2 regions of the Streptomyces griseoaurantiacus genome follow, and region 1 is predicted to be linked to the other one. Evidence: riboswitches for the same ligand, from Rfam matches in the RefSeq annotation. Region 1 holds a riboswitch; the other holds the start of a gene.
What was found. Region 1 has a riboswitch for cyclic di-AMP ahead of OHB09_RS13085 (LysM peptidoglycan-binding domain-containing protein). Riboswitches for the same ligand answer to the same signal wherever they lie in the genome.
Positions count from the first base shown of each region.

Region 1 (7,127 bases):
CTGGTCGCGGTCGAGAACCGGTCCCGGTCCTTCGCGGCCATGTCCTCCGCCTCCCGTCGCGCTCACGCCTGCCGTCTCATGCGTACGTCCCCGCACACGGTACGGGACCGGGTACGGGGACGTACGTACGACGCCGCCCACGGGCGCCGCTCGCTCACGAGGGCGCCCGCGGTGGGGCTCACTGTCCGGCGGAGCGGAACCGGGGGAACGCCGAGCGGCCGGCGTACACCGCGGCGTCGTCGAGGATCTCCTCGATGCGCAGGAGCTGGTTGTACTTGGCGACGCGCTCGGAGCGGGCCGGGGCGCCGGTCTTGATCTGGCCGCAGTTGGTGGCGACGGCCAGGTCGGCGATGGTGACGTCCTCGGTCTCGCCGGAACGGTGGGACATCATGCACTTGAAGCCGTTGCGCTGGGCGAGCTCCACGGCGTCCAGGGTCTCGGTCAGCGAGCCGATCTGGTTGACCTTGACCAGCAGGGCGTTGGCGGTGCCCTCCTCGATGCCGCGGGCCAGGCGCTCGGGGTTGGTGACGAACAGGTCGTCACCGACGAGCTGGACCTTGTCGCCGAGGCGGTCGGTGATGGTCTTCCAGCCGGCCCAGTCGTCCTCGAACAGCGGGTCCTCGATGGAGACGAGCGGGTACGCGTCGACGAGCTCCGCGTAGTAGTCGGTCATCTCGGCCGCCGTGCGGTCCTTGCCCTCGAAGGAGTAGACGCCGTCCTTGTAGAACTCGGAGGCGGCGACGTCGAGGGCGAGGGCGATCTGGTCGCCGGGGGTGTAGCCGGCCTCCTTGATGGCCTCGAGGATGAGGTCGAGGGCCTCGCGGTTGGAGCCGAGGTTCGGGGCGAAGCCGCCCTCGTCGCCGAGGCCGGTGGCCAGGCCCTTGTTCTTCAGGACCTTCTTCAGCGTGTGGTAGACCTCGGCGCCCCAGCGCAGGGCCTCGGAGAAGGACTCCGCGCCGATCGGGGCGATCATGAACTCCTGGATGTCCACGTTGGAGTCGGCGTGCGAGCCGCCGTTCAGGATGTTCATCATCGGCACCGGCAGCAGGTGCGCGTTGGGGCCGCCCAGGTAGCGGAAGAGCGGCAGGTCGCTGGCCTCGGAGGCGGCGTGGGCGACGGCGAGCGAGACGCCGAGGATGGCGTTGGCGCCGAGGGAGCCCTTGTTGTCGGTGGCGTCCAGGTCGAACATGGCCTGGTCGATCAGACGCTGCTCGGTGGCGTCGTAGCCGACCAGCTCCGGGCCGATCTGCTCGATCACGGCGAGGACGGCCTTCTCGACACCCTTGCCCAGGTAGCGGCTCGGGTCGCCGTCACGGAGTTCGATGGCCTCGAAGGCACCGGTGCTGGCACCGGAGGGAACGGCGGCACGACCCGTGCTGCCGTCGTCGAGGCCGACCTCGACCTCGACCGTGGGGTTGCCTCGGGAGTCCAGGATTTCCCGGGCTACGACGACGTCGATGGACGGCACGAGCATCTCCTTCTGGGATGTGACGCGGGTACGCCGGGCCCTCGGGGCCCGACGCGGGGCGCGGAGCCGGGGTGGCTCGCGCTCCCGAGCCTAGCCGTCTCAGGCGGCGGCACCGGTGTGTGGCCCACTTGCCGGGCAGAAGTGTGGGTGAATTGTTTCCTGACGGAACAAAATGAGCGGGGGTGGGTATCAGGAGAGCGCGCGCACCCGGCGGTCCGTCCGGGGCTCCGCGGCCCCCCGGGTCCGGACATGCCCCACCCCCGGCGCGTACGGGGGAGAGGCGCCGGGGGTGGGGGACCCGTGGGGACGGGGGCCGGCCCCGCGAGGGGGCCGGGGAGGGTCAGCTCAGGTGGAGCTGCTGGCCCGGGAAGATGACGTCCGCGTCGTCCACGATGTCCTTGTTCAGCGTGAACAGCTTCTGCCAGCCGCCCTTGACGTGGTGCTCGGCGGCGATGCCGCTCAGCGTGTCGCCCTTGACGACCTTGTACTCGCCGTCGCCCTTCTCGACCTTCTTGCCGGTGGGCGTGGTGACGGTCTTCTTCGCGGCCGGACGCTCCTGGGAACGGGAGGCGTGCTGCTCGGTGGACGAGGAGCTGCTCGACGAGCCCGCGCTGCTGGAGCTGCCGGAGTTGCTCGACCCGTTGGAGGACGAGCCGCTGGAGGCGGCGGCGCCGTCGTAGGCGGCACCGGTCAGACCCTTGCCGCACACCGGCCAGGCGCCCTTGCCCTGGCCCGCGAGGACCTTCTCGGCGACGGCTATCTGCTGCGACTTGGAGGCCAGGTCGGCACGCGCGGCGTACGCGGTGCCGCCGTACGCGGCCCAGGTGGAGCTGGTGAACTGCAGCCCGCCGAAGAAGCCGTTGCCGGTGTTGATGGACCAGTTGCCGCCGGACTCGCACTGGGCGACGGCGTCCCACTGGGAGGCCGTGGCGGCGGAGGCGTTGCCGGCCGCCATCAGCGGGGCGGCGACGGCGGCACCGGTGACGCCGGCGAGCGCGACGACACGGGTGGCCTTGGACGGACGGCGGTGCTTGCCCTTGCTGGAAAACAGCATGGAGAGATCCCCTCACCGACGCCTGCGAGGTGAGCTGTCGGGTTCGGGCCGGTTGAGTTGCCCGGTCGCGCGCCGCTTGTGGCGCACGACTTCACCCCAAGCCGTGTCCGGCCGTCCGGGACCACGTGGTGGTCCGGCCGCCGGGCCCGGCACTTACCTGGGTCCCCCGCTCCTGCCTACGGCGCTTGACGCGACGACTGTTCCCGTACGGCCGCTGGCAGGATTCGGCGTTGCGACCGTCGGGGCCCGCGATGGCGAGCGGTGACGACCGTAGACATGAGATCCGCCGGATTTCAAAGACGATCAAGGCTTATGAGACTCATCCCACACTTTCGCCGAATCGGACATCAGGGCTGATCCAGGGACCAAACTCCCCTGATTTCGGGTGCACTTCAACCCCGTACGTCCGATTCTTCCCCTGGCGTCCCCGGCGTCCCCCGACGCCCCCGGAACGGGGCGCGCCTACTCGACGACGAGGCTCTGACCGGGCCGGATGACGCTCGGGTCGCTGCCGATGGCGTCCTCGTTGGCCTGGTAGAGGGCCTGCCAGCCGCCGTCCACGTCAAGGGAGTCGGCGATGGAGCCGAGGGTGTCGCCGTGGCGGACCGTGTAGGTGGAGCCGTCCTCGGCACTGCTGCCGCGGTGCCGGCCGGTTCCGTCGGCGATGAGGGTGTTGGCCCCCTTCGTCCCGTCGACGGCGCCCGTGTCGACGAGGGCCGAGGAGCCCGGGCTCTGCCGGTAGTGCTCCGAGGCGCTCCCCGAGGACCGTCCGGCCGAGGAATCGCCGGACTTGTCGCTGGTTTCCGGGGATGTGGTGGATTTGCCGCCGGAGCGGGAATCGCCGGACGCGCGGGAGGAGTCCTCGCCCTTCTTGCTCGGACTCGCGCTCGCCTTTCCGGACGCCTCGTCGGACGTGCTGCCGGATTTCCCGGAGGACTTGCCGGAGGATTCGGAGGACCCCGAGGAACCCGAAGAGGCGGACGAATCGGAGTTTCCGGACGAGTTGTCCAGGCCGAGGTCCAGCCCGGAGCCGGACTTCCCGGACTCGCCCGAGCCGCTGCCGAGGCCCGTGTCGACGTCCGCGGAACCGGAGTCCTTGGAGAGCCCGGACAGCGGGCCGCAGGTGGGCCAGGCGGCGACGCCCTCGGCGGCGAGGATCTTCTCGGCGACGGCGATCTGCTGCGAACGGCTGGCCTTGTCGGGGCTCGGCGCGTAGTCGAGGCCGCCGTAGTGGTTCCAGTCGTCCTGCGACAACTGCAGGCCGCCGTACAGGTCGTTGCCCGTGTCCGCGCTCCAGGAGCCGCCGCTCTCGCACTCCGCGACGTGGTCCCAGGTGGAACCGCTGGCCGCGCTCGCGCCCGTGGCGCCGAGCAGGGGGATGGCGATGGCGGAGCCGGTCACGCCGGCCGCGACGAGGAGGGCCGGAGCCTGACGGGGGCGACGGTGACGACCGTTCCCGGAGAGCATGCGGTTGCCTTTCACACGACAGCGGTGACCCAACGCGGCGATCCGGGGGACCGCCTTGTTGATGCGTGAACGTATAGCCAGTACAACACCGGTTACAAGTTAATGCAGCGCAGATCACGTGAAGATCACAGAGTTGAGGAACTGTCACTTTTCGTGTCCGGGCGGGTTTATGCGCAACCGATGCCCACTCAATTCGGGACGGGTGCGAACTCCACGGGCAGCGTGCGCAATCCGCGCATGATGAGGCCTCCACGCCACCGCAATTCGGTGGAATCCACCGCGAGCCGGAGGTCCGGAAGGCGGGTCAGGAGCGTCGCGAGCGCGGTCCGGCCCTCCAGCCGGGCGAGCGGCGCACCGAGACAGTAGTGGATGCCGTGCCCGTAGCCGAGGTGTTGATTGTCACGCCGCGTGAGATCGAGCACGTCGGGTTCGGCGAACCGCTCCGGGTCGCGGTCGGCGGCCGCCAGGACGACGAGGACGGCCTCCCCCGGCGCGATGTCCTGACCGCCGAGGGTCAGCGGCCGGGTGGCGAACCGCCAGGTGGCCAGCTCCACGGGGCCGTCGAAGCGCAGGAGTTCCTCGACCCCGGTCTCCAGCAGGCCCATGTCGCCCGCGGCGAGCGAGTCCTGCAGCCGGGCCCGCTGCTCCGGGTGGGTCAGCAGCGCGTGCGTGCCGTTGCCGATGAGGTTGACGGTGGTCTCGAAGCCGGCGAACAGAAGGATGAACGCCATCGCGGCGACCTCGTTCTCCGTGAGGTGCTCGCCCTCGTCGGAGGCGCGGATGAGACCGGAGACGAGGTCCTCGCCGGGGGCCGCCTCCGCGGGCAGCGCCTCCCGCTTGCGGTGGATGAGTTCGGCGAGGTAGCCACGCATCTTCTTCACGGAGCGGGCGACCCCGCCGCGCGGGCCCTTGCCGTGACGGATCATCATGCCCGCCCAGTCCCGGAAGTCGTCCTGGTCCTCGCGGGGTACGCCGAGGAGGTCGCAGATGGCGTAGATGGGGAGCGGGAAGGCGAACTCGTGGATCAGGTCGGCCTCGCCGCGGGCGGCGAAGCCGTCGATGAGCCGGTCCGTCAGCTCCTGCACGCGCGGGGCGAACTCGGCGACGCGGCGGGGGGTGAACGCGGTGCTGACCAGACGCCGCAGACGGGTGTGGTCCGGCGGGTCGATGTTGAGCAGGTGCGTCATCAGCTCGGCCTTGCGCTCGCCGGGGATGCCGGTCCTGCCGCGGGCGTGGGCGGGCTCGTCGTGGTGCGCGGGGTTCTTGGAGAGCCGGGGGTCGGCCAGGGCGCGGCGGGCGTCGGCGTAGCGGGTCACGAGCCAGGCCTCCACACCGCTGGGGAGGCGGGTGCGGTGGACGGGGCTGTGGGTGCGGAGCCAGGCGTAGGCGGGGTACGGGTTCGCCGCGAACTCCCAGTCGAACAGGGTGGGGGCCGCCGGGGGCGGCGAGGGCTCGCCATGCATACGGCGACCCTAACGGCCGGGGACGGCCCGCCGGTCTCCCGCCCCCGCGCCCCCTGGCGGGGGGGGGCGGGGGCGCGAAGTCGTGCGGTCCGCTCGGCGTCCGCGTTGCGGCGTCCGGGTTCAGCGCGGAGTGTCCGACTCGGGTGTGTCCGACTCCGTTGTGTCCGACTCCCGGGCGCGGATCGCGTCGCGGTAGGCGCGGGCCGCCGCGCGCAGGGCGGCCTCGGGGTCCACCCCCTCCGCCTCCGCCCGCGCCGCCAGCGCGAGCAGTTCGTAGCCGACGCCCTCCCCCGCCGGCAGCGGCACGTCGAGCCCCGCCGTCCGCGCCCGCGAGGCGAGCTTGGCCGCGAGGGCGAGACCGGGCTGGCCCAGCGGGACGCCCTCCGTCACCGAGTCGCGCCGCTTCTCCTCCGCCTTCGTCCGCAGCCAGTGCGCCTTGACCTCCTCCGGCGTGCTCGCGCTCTCCTCGCCGAAGACGTGCGGGTGCCGGTGGATCAGCTTGGCCACGATGCCGCCCGCGACGTCGTCGACGGAGAACGGCTCCTCGGCGTCCTCCTCGGCGATCCGCGCGTGGAAGACGACCTGGAGGAGCACGTCCCCGAGTTCCTCCCGCAGCTCCTCCCGGTCCCCGTCCTCGATCGCCTCGACGAGTTCGTAGGCCTCCTCGATGGCGTACTTGGCGAGCCCCTCGTGGGTCTGTCCGGAGGACCAGGGGCACTCCCGGCGGATGCGGTCCATGACCTGGACGAGGTCGAGGAGGCGGGCGCCGGGGAGGTCGTAGGAGGCGGGCAGGAGTTCGAGGTCCGGCATCCGGAAGCGGCCGGAGCCGGCCATGCGGGCCAGCCCGTCGGTGAGCCGCGGCTCGCCCTCGCCGGTGGCGAGGACGACCACGGTCCGCCCGCCGGCGCACGCGTCGACCAGCTCACCGGCTTCCGGCGCGGCCTCGTCCACCTCCACGCCGGCCTCCCGCAGATACGGGAGCTGCGGATGGGCGCCGTCCGCGCACAGCACCCGGTCGGCCGTGCGCAGGAGCTGCCAGGCGGGCCAGGACAGCAGCCCGGGGGCGACCCGGTGGCTGGTGGTGAGCAGGACTATGCGCCCGGGGGCGTCGGCGGAGGCTTCGGTACCGGTGGCGTTCACCCCACGAACGTAACCCCTCAGGCGCCGGCCCGGCTCACGTCCTTCAGCCAGGGCGCCGTGGTGTCCACCCGGCTGCTCTTCTGCACGTCCCAGCTCCCGTAGCGCGGGTTGACGTCGATGTGCAGCGCCTTGGAGGCGTCGGACAGCGACTTCCAGAAGACGGCCTTGCCGGTGCTGGTGTTCATGTCGGCGCCGAGGGCCGCGGCCAGCTTCTGCGCCCGGACCTCCGTGCGCAGGCTCTCGTCGAGCCGCGCGGGCGCCACTCCGTACTGCCGCAGCCAGGCCGTGCGCAGGCCCCGGGCGCCGCCGGCCTGCTGTTCCAGGGAGGTGCGCATCGCCTGCACGTCCCGCTCGGTGACCGTGACGCCCGCGTCCTTCGCGGCGCGGTCCAGGACCCGGTCCAGGACCAGGGTGTGCAGGGTGTCGCGGGTGAGGCTGCCGGTGCGGGCGATCTCCTGGGCGTACTGGGCCTCGTCGGCGGTGGCGTCCCGCTGGGCGCTGCGCACCTCCTCCACCCTGTTCTCCAGCTGCGCGA
Region 1 is NZ_CP108326.1:2,963,405-2,970,531, forward strand. It holds gene OHB09_RS13075 (FtsB family cell division protein) at 1-41, opposite strand, end outside; gene eno (phosphopyruvate hydratase) at 179-1,468, opposite strand; gene OHB09_RS13085 (LysM peptidoglycan-binding domain-containing protein) at 1,809-2,522, opposite strand; cyclic di-AMP (ydaO/yuaA leader) riboswitch at 2,527-2,716, opposite strand; gene OHB09_RS13090 (LysM peptidoglycan-binding domain-containing protein) at 2,985-3,989, opposite strand; gene OHB09_RS13095 (cytochrome P450 family protein) at 4,178-5,452, opposite strand; gene OHB09_RS13100 (nucleoside triphosphate pyrophosphohydrolase) at 5,573-6,592, opposite strand; gene OHB09_RS13105 (SurA N-terminal domain-containing protein) at 6,610-7,127, opposite strand, start outside.

Region 2 (7,127 bases), 1.9 Mb from region 1:
CCGCAGTTCGTCCGCCGTGATCGTCAGGGGCGGGGCGAGCCGGATGGTGGAGCCGTGGGTGTCCTTGACCAGGACGCCCTCCGCCAGCAGCCGTTCGCCGATCTCGCGGCCCGTGCCGAGCGCCGGGTCGACGTCCACGCCCGCCCACAGTCCGCGGGCGCGGAAGCCGGTCACGCCCCGGCCGACGAGTTCCGTGAGCCCGTCGCGCAGCACCACTCCCAGTTCCGCCGCCCGGCGCTGGAACTCTCCGGTAGCCAGCAGGTCGACCACGGCGGAGCCGACCGCCGCCGCCAGCGGATTGCCGCCGAAGGTCGAGCCGTGCTCACCCGGGTGGAGCACGCCGAGCACCTCCCGGCGGGCGACCACCGCGGAGACCGGCACGATGCCGCCGCCGAGCGCCTTGCCGAGCAGCAGCACGTCCGGCAGCACCCCCTCGTGCTCCACCGCGAGGGTGCGCCCGGTGCGGCCCAGCCCCGACTGGATCTCGTCCGCGAGGAACAGCGCGCCCGCGCGCCGGGTCAGCTCCCGTACCCCGGCCAGATAGCCCTCGTCCGGGATGATCACCCCGGCCTCGCCCTGGATCGGCTCGATCAGCACCGCCGCCGTCGTCTCGTCGACCGCCGCCTCCATGGCCGCCAGGTCGTTGTAGGGGACGACGCGGAAGCCGGGCGCGAAGGGGCCGAAGCCGGTACGGGCCACCGGGTCGGTGGAGAAGCCGACGATCGTCGTCGTACGCCCGTGGAAGTTGTCGGCGGCGACGACGATCGTCGCCCGGTCCTCGGGCACGCCCTTCACGTCGTACGCCCATTTGCGGGCCACCTTCACCGCGCTCTCCACGGCCTCCGCGCCGGTGTTCATCGGCAACACCGTGTCCAGGCCGGTCAGTTCGGCGAGTGAGGCGGCGAAGGCGGCGAGCCGGTCGTGGTGGAAGGCGCGCGAGGTGAGGGTGAGCCGGTCGAGCTGGCGGTGGGCCGCCTCGATCAGCGCGGGGTGACGGTGCCCGAAGTTGAGGGCGGAGTAGCCGGCGAGCATGTCGAGGTAGCGGCGGCCCTCGACGTCCTCCACCCAGGTGCCCTCGCCGTGGGCGAGGACCACGGGCAGCGGGTGGTAGTTGTGCGCCAGGACCGGCTCCTCGGCGCGGATGATCCCTGCGGTGGTGGTGTGGGTGCGGGCGGGAGCGGTCATGAACGGATCTCCTGGGTGCAGCACTTGATGCCCCCGCCTGCCTTGAGGAACTCCGACAGGTCGACGGGGACGGGGACGTATCCGCGGGCGGCGAGCCGGCCGGCGAGGGCCGTGGCCTGCGGGGGCATGAACACGTGACGGCCGTCCGAGACCGCGTTGAGGCCGAGGACACGCGCGTCCTCCCGGGTGGCGAGGACCGCGTCGGGGAACAGCCGGGCCAGTACCTCGCGGCTGCCGGGCGAGAACGCCTGCGGGTAGTAGGCGATGTTCGCCTCCTGTCCGGGTCCGGGCTCCCCCGGGTCGAGGACGAACAGGGCGGTGTCGAGGTGGTAGAAGTACGGGTCCACCAGCCGCAGTCCGACGACCGGGACGCCGAAGAACTCCTGGGCCTCGCGGTGGGCCTCCGGGGTGGTGCGGAAGCCGGTGCCGGCCAGGACGTACCGGCCGGCCGGGATCAGGTCGCCCTCGCCCTCGCACACCGATTCGGGCCGGTACACGTCGTGGCCGGCGGCCTTGAACCAGGCCGTGTAGGCGGCGGACTCGGGGCGGCGTTCGGGGGCGTGGAAGAGGGAGCCGAAGACGCGGCCGCCGAGCACGAGGGCGGAGTTGGCGGCGAAGACCATGTCGGGGAGGCCGGGGACGGGGGGCACGTTCTCGACGGTGTGGCCGTACTCGCGGTACGTCCGGACCAGGTCGCGCCACTGGAGGAGGGCGAGGCCGGTGTCGACGGGCACGTCGGGGTGCATCCAGGGGTTGATCGCGTACCGGACGGCGAAGTAGGTGGGTTCGCAGACGAGATAGCGCCGGGGGCGCGGCACACGGGAGTCGGGCACGAAGGGGTACCTCCGCTGATGCGGTGCCAAGGGGGTGAGACCACGGTAGGGAGGGCGCACGGAGGCGGACAAGTGACGAAAACTGCGTGTACGCGCAGTTTCGCTGCGTGCGGGCGCGGGGTCCCGCAACGTTCTTGCGCGGCGCGCGAGCCACGCCGACGTTCGGCTCGCGCACCGCTCCGACGTTCGGCTCGCGCGCCGCTCCGGCGAACGGTGCGGGAGCCGCTCCGGCGAACGGTGGCGAGCCGCTCCGGCGAGCGACTCGGGGACCGCGCGGCCGAGGCCCGGGCGTGCGCGACACTCCGGCGCGGGGGGCCGGACGGGTTACCCCCTTTCGGTGTACGCATACCTCGACTTTTGTGACCGCCCCGGTTGCGCGGCACGGGTGGACACCAGGCGGAACGAGGTATTCCGGTGCTGGTCCGGGGCTCCTCCCGATGCTGGACGCGCCCTGGAACGGGGGGTGTTCACTCGAACAGCAGAGTGGTGAGTAACAACACAAAGCTCCGTTTCCGTTGGGATTTTCAGACATCGGTGGGTGAAGATCCCTTGCGACAGCCCCCGCCACAAGAGGCGGGGCGGTCCGGGCGGACGCCGAATCCTGCCGCCGCCCGGATGACCGGTCGACAGGAGTGGATCGGCAGGAGTGGAGGACCCGAGCAAGACGGGTCGCCGGTACGGACAGTCCGTGCCGAGCAGCCCTTGGGGTGAAGCCGCGTCAGCGGCCGGGCAACTTCGCCAGCCCGAATCCGACAGGTCATCCTTCACAGGCGGCTGACGAAGGGTTGCGCATGACTGCGCTCGATCGTGTCCCGTCGCTGTTGACCCGGGCCGGCACCGCCTCGGCCCTCACCCTCGCCGCCGTGGGCGGCAGCATCGCGGTCCCCGGCGTCGCCTCCCAGGCGTCCGCCGCGACCACGGCGACGAAGGCGCTGCACGTCGCGGCGTCGAAGAAGGGCTCCCCCTACCAGTGGGGCGCCACCGGGCCGAAGCGGTTCGACTGCTCCGGGCTGACGCTGTACTCGTTCAAGAAGGCGGGCAAGAAGCTCCCCCGGACGGCGGCGGCCCAGTACAACAAGACGCGCCACATCTCGTCCTCCCACCGCAAGGCGGGCGACCTGGTGTTCTTCCACTCGGGCAGCTACGTCTACCACGTGGGCATCTACGCCGGGAAGGGCAAGATCTGGCACGCGCCGAAGACCGGTGACGTCGTACGGCTGCAGAAGCTGTGGACCAAGAGCGTCTGGTACGGCAGGGTGCGCTGACCGTCCGGCGGGGGTCTCGGCGCGTGGCCGGTCGCCGTGTGACGTGCGCGGGGGCGTGAGCCGCCGAGGAACGGTTATGTGTGTGACATGGCCGACCGTCCTCACCACGAGCTTCGCAACGAGACCCCGCTGGAACGCGCCGACCGCAACTTCGCCGAGCTGCTGCAGGAGGTGCGCGTCACCCAGGCGGGCGTGCAGATCCTGTTCGCCTTCCTGCTGACGCTCGCCTTCACCCAGCGCTTCCCGGACATCGACGCCTTCCAGCGCACGACGTACGTCGTCACACTGCTGCTGTCGATGCTGGCGGCCGTCCTGTTCACCGCGCCGGCGGCGCTGCACCGCTCGCTGTTCCAGCAGAACGCGAAGCCGGTGATCGTGCAGGTCTCCTCACGGCTGGCCTCGGCCGGCCTGGCGGTGCTGATGCTGGCGTTCACCGGCTCGGTGCTGCTCGTCGTGGACGTGACGCTGGGCCGGGCGGCGGGTATCGCCGCGGGCGCGGGAACCATGGCGGCGTGCGTGCTGCTGTGGGGGGTCCTGCCGCGGCTGGTCCGCCGCACCAGCGTCCGTACGGACCAGCCGGTCACGGAGGGCCCCACCGAGACGCCCGGCGGCCGGGGACGCAAGTCCTCCGAGGACTGAGGGGCCGAGGGCTGAGGGCTGAGGGGCTGAGGGGCGCTCCCTTCACGGGTCCGGCTGGACCGCGGGCACCTTCCACGGCAGCTCGGCCTCGATCGTCTTCCCGCCCTCCCGGGTGGGCCGCACGCTGAGCCGTCCGCCGCACTCGGCCGTCAGCCAGCGGACGATGACCAGACCGCGCCCGTTGTCCTGCTGCACGGCGGCAGGCAGCCTCTTGGGGAAGCGCGGGTGACCGTCGGTCACCCCGACGCGGAGCCGCTCGTCCCGGTCGAGGACCAGGTCGACGGTGAAGGTGGGCGACATTCCCAGGGTGTGCTGCACGGCGTTGGTGGCGAGCTCGGAGACGATCAGGCGCACGGTGTCCGCGGCCTCGGCGTCGGGTGGCAGTCCCCAGTCGGCGAGGACGCCCGCGACGTATCTTCGGGCCGCGGAGACCGAGGCGGGATCGCTCGGCAGAGTGACGGATGCTTCCTGGTGATCTGCCATGGCGTCGTCGCCCCTTTCCCACGGGACCGGAGCCCGGCACGGAGCGAACTTCGCGCTTGCGGTCCCGGACTTGGTGCTGCGCGTCAGACTGCCACCACCCGCGGGCTCCCTGCTGCCGATCCCCCAAGATATGCATATATCTGTCGCCCGAAGCGGTGAACTATCCGACGACCGACCGTATATGGGCGCATGCTCGGTCCATCCTCTACCGTCGCCAACCGGGCCCGCCGGCGCTCGCCGTCGCCGCGACGCGTGTGCGCACGCCGGGCGGAAGGAGTCGGCCATGCAGTACGGACCAGCGGTGCGCCGCCGCAAACTCGGCGCGGAATTACGCGCCCAGCGCGCGCGGGCGGGTCTCACCAGCGGACAGGCGGCGGCCCGGGTCGGCTGGCACCAGTCGAAGGTGAGCCGGATCGAGACGGGCTCCAGTGGGGTGAAACCGGCCGATGTGCGGCTGCTGCTCGACGCCTATGAGGTCGTCGACCCGCAGTTGCGCGAGTTGCTGCTGGTGCTCGCGGGCTCGGAGGACGGCGGCGGCCGGCAGAACTGGTGGCACGCCTACCGGGGGGTGCTGCCGCCCGCCTACCGCGACTTCATCAGCCTGGAAGCGCAGGCCTGTGCGATGCGCACGCTGGAGACGCTGGTCGTACCGGGGCTCCTGCAGACGCCCGAGTACGCCCGTGCGGTGACCCGGGCGGCGGTCGGCCCGCCGGACGACGCCCATCTCGACACTCTGGTGGAGGTACGGCTCGCACGGCAGGACGTACTGCGCGGTGACCCACCGCTGCGGATGAGCGCGGTGCTCGACGAGGCGGTGCTGCGCCGCGAGGTGGGCGGCCCGGCGGTGATGGAGGAGCAGCTCAGACGGCTGGTGACGGCCGCCCGACTGCCCCATGTCCGACTCCAGATCCTGCCGTTCGCCGCCGGTGCGCACATCGGCGTCACCGGCCCTTTCGTAATCTTCTCGTTTCCGAGCACTTCTGATCTGGACGTGGTGGTTCTCGACCACTTGACGAGTAGCCTCTATCTGGAACGGAAAGAAGAACTCCAGGCCTACGCCGAGGCCTTCAGCACCTTGCAGAGCAACGCTCTCTCGCCCGAGGACTCATTGGCTCACCTCACCGCGCTCGCCGAACGCGCGTAAGGAGGAACCCATGCCCGCTTCCGCTTCTGCTTCCGCTTCCCATTCCGCATCCGCTCCCGGTGCCGCTCGCGCCGCCCGATCCGGCGTCCCCCGGGCCCTGCCCGCCGGCGCCTCCCTGCCCGGGGTGCTGTGGCTGCGCAGCAGCCACAGCACCGGCATGAACAACTGCGTGGAGACGGCCTGTCCGGGGTCGGGACCCTGCGTCGGACTGGTCGCCGTGCGCGACTCCAAGCGGGTTCCCGGACCCGCCGTGCTCTTCACCCCCGGCGCCTGGCGGGACTTCCTCGACTCGCTGGGCTGAACCGCACCCGGCGGGGCCCGGCGGTCCCTCGGGGGTCAGGGCCGCGTCGCGCGGATCACCTCGACCGCACGCCGCAGTTCGGCGTCCGTGAGGTCCGCGCGCGCGGTCAGCCGCAGCCGCGAGACGCCGTCCGGCACGGACGGTGGACGGAAGCAGCCGACGGCGAGTCCCGCCGCCCGGCACTCCTCCGCCCACCGCACCGCCCGCTCGGGGGACGGCGCCCGTACCGAGACCACGGCCGCGTCGGGCCGTACCGCCTCGAACCCCTCCGCCGTCAGCCGCTCGTACAGCGTGGCGGCCACCTCGCGGGCCCGTGCCGCCCGCTCGGGTTCGCGGCGCAGCAGCCGCAGCGCGGCGAGCGCCGCCCCGGCGGCGGCCGGGGCGAGCCCGGTGTCGAAGATGAACGTCCGGGCCGCGTTGACCAGGTGCGCGATCACCGCCTCCGGCCCGAGGACCACCCCGCCCTGGCTGCCGAGCGACTTCGACAGCGTCGCCGTGACGACCACGTCCGGCGCGCCCGCGATTCCCGCCCCCTGCGGGGCGCCCCGGCCGCCCTCCCCGAGCACGCCGAGCCCGTGGGCGTCGTCGAGGACGAGCCCCGCTCCGGACTCCCGTGCCGCCTCGGCCAGCCGGCCCAGCGGTGCCGCGTCGCCGTCCACCGAGAACACCGTGTCGGAGACGAGGACGGCCGGACCCCGGTGGGCGCCCAGCGCCTTGCGCACCGCGTCCGGGTCGGCGTGCGCCACGACCTGGGTGGTGCCGCGGGCGAGCCGGCAGCCGTCGATCAGCGAGGCGTGGTTGCCCGCGTCGGAGACGAGCAGGGAGCCGTGCGGCGCGAGTGCCGTGACGGCGGCGAGGTTGGCCGCGTACCCGGTGGCGAAGACCAGGGCCGCCTCGAAGCCGCAGAACGCGGCGAGTTCGCCCTCGAGCGTCGTGTGCAGCTCGGTGGTGCCGGTGACCAGGCGGGAGCCGGTGGCGCCCGCCCCCCAGACGCGGGCCGCCTCGGCGGCCGACCGGGTGATCTCGGGGTGGCGGGCCAGGCCCAGGTAGTCGTTGCTCGCCAGGTCCAGGAGCGGCGAGTCGGCGGGCCGCGGCCGCAGGGTCCGTACGAGACCCGCCCGGCGGCGCGCCCGCGTCTGCTCCTCGATCCACCCGAACGCCATGGTCCCTCCGGTGCTTTCGCGCTCACGCCCTCGCCGTCGCGGGCGGTGCGCACGCGCGTTTGTAGGCAGTGCACAGACACTAGTGCGGGCACGGGCCGCCCAGGGTGTGGCAAT
Region 2 is NZ_CP108326.1:1,014,069-1,021,195, forward strand. It holds gene rocD (ornithine--oxo-acid transaminase) at 1-1,185, opposite strand, end outside; gene ddaH (dimethylargininase) at 1,182-2,018, opposite strand; cyclic di-AMP (ydaO/yuaA leader) riboswitch at 2,601-2,806, shown strand; gene OHB09_RS04600 (C40 family peptidase) at 2,810-3,283, shown strand; gene OHB09_RS04605 (DUF6328 family protein) at 3,371-3,922, shown strand; gene OHB09_RS04610 (ATP-binding protein) at 3,965-4,405, opposite strand; gene OHB09_RS04615 (helix-turn-helix domain-containing protein) at 4,689-5,549, shown strand; gene OHB09_RS04620 (DUF397 domain-containing protein) at 5,560-5,850, shown strand; gene OHB09_RS04625 (8-amino-7-oxononanoate synthase) at 5,886-7,013, opposite strand.
Region 2: it holds a riboswitch for cyclic di-AMP, as region 1 does, so the genes downstream of both, OHB09_RS04600 (C40 family peptidase) here and OHB09_RS13085 (LysM peptidoglycan-binding domain-containing protein) in region 1, are expected to answer to the same signal.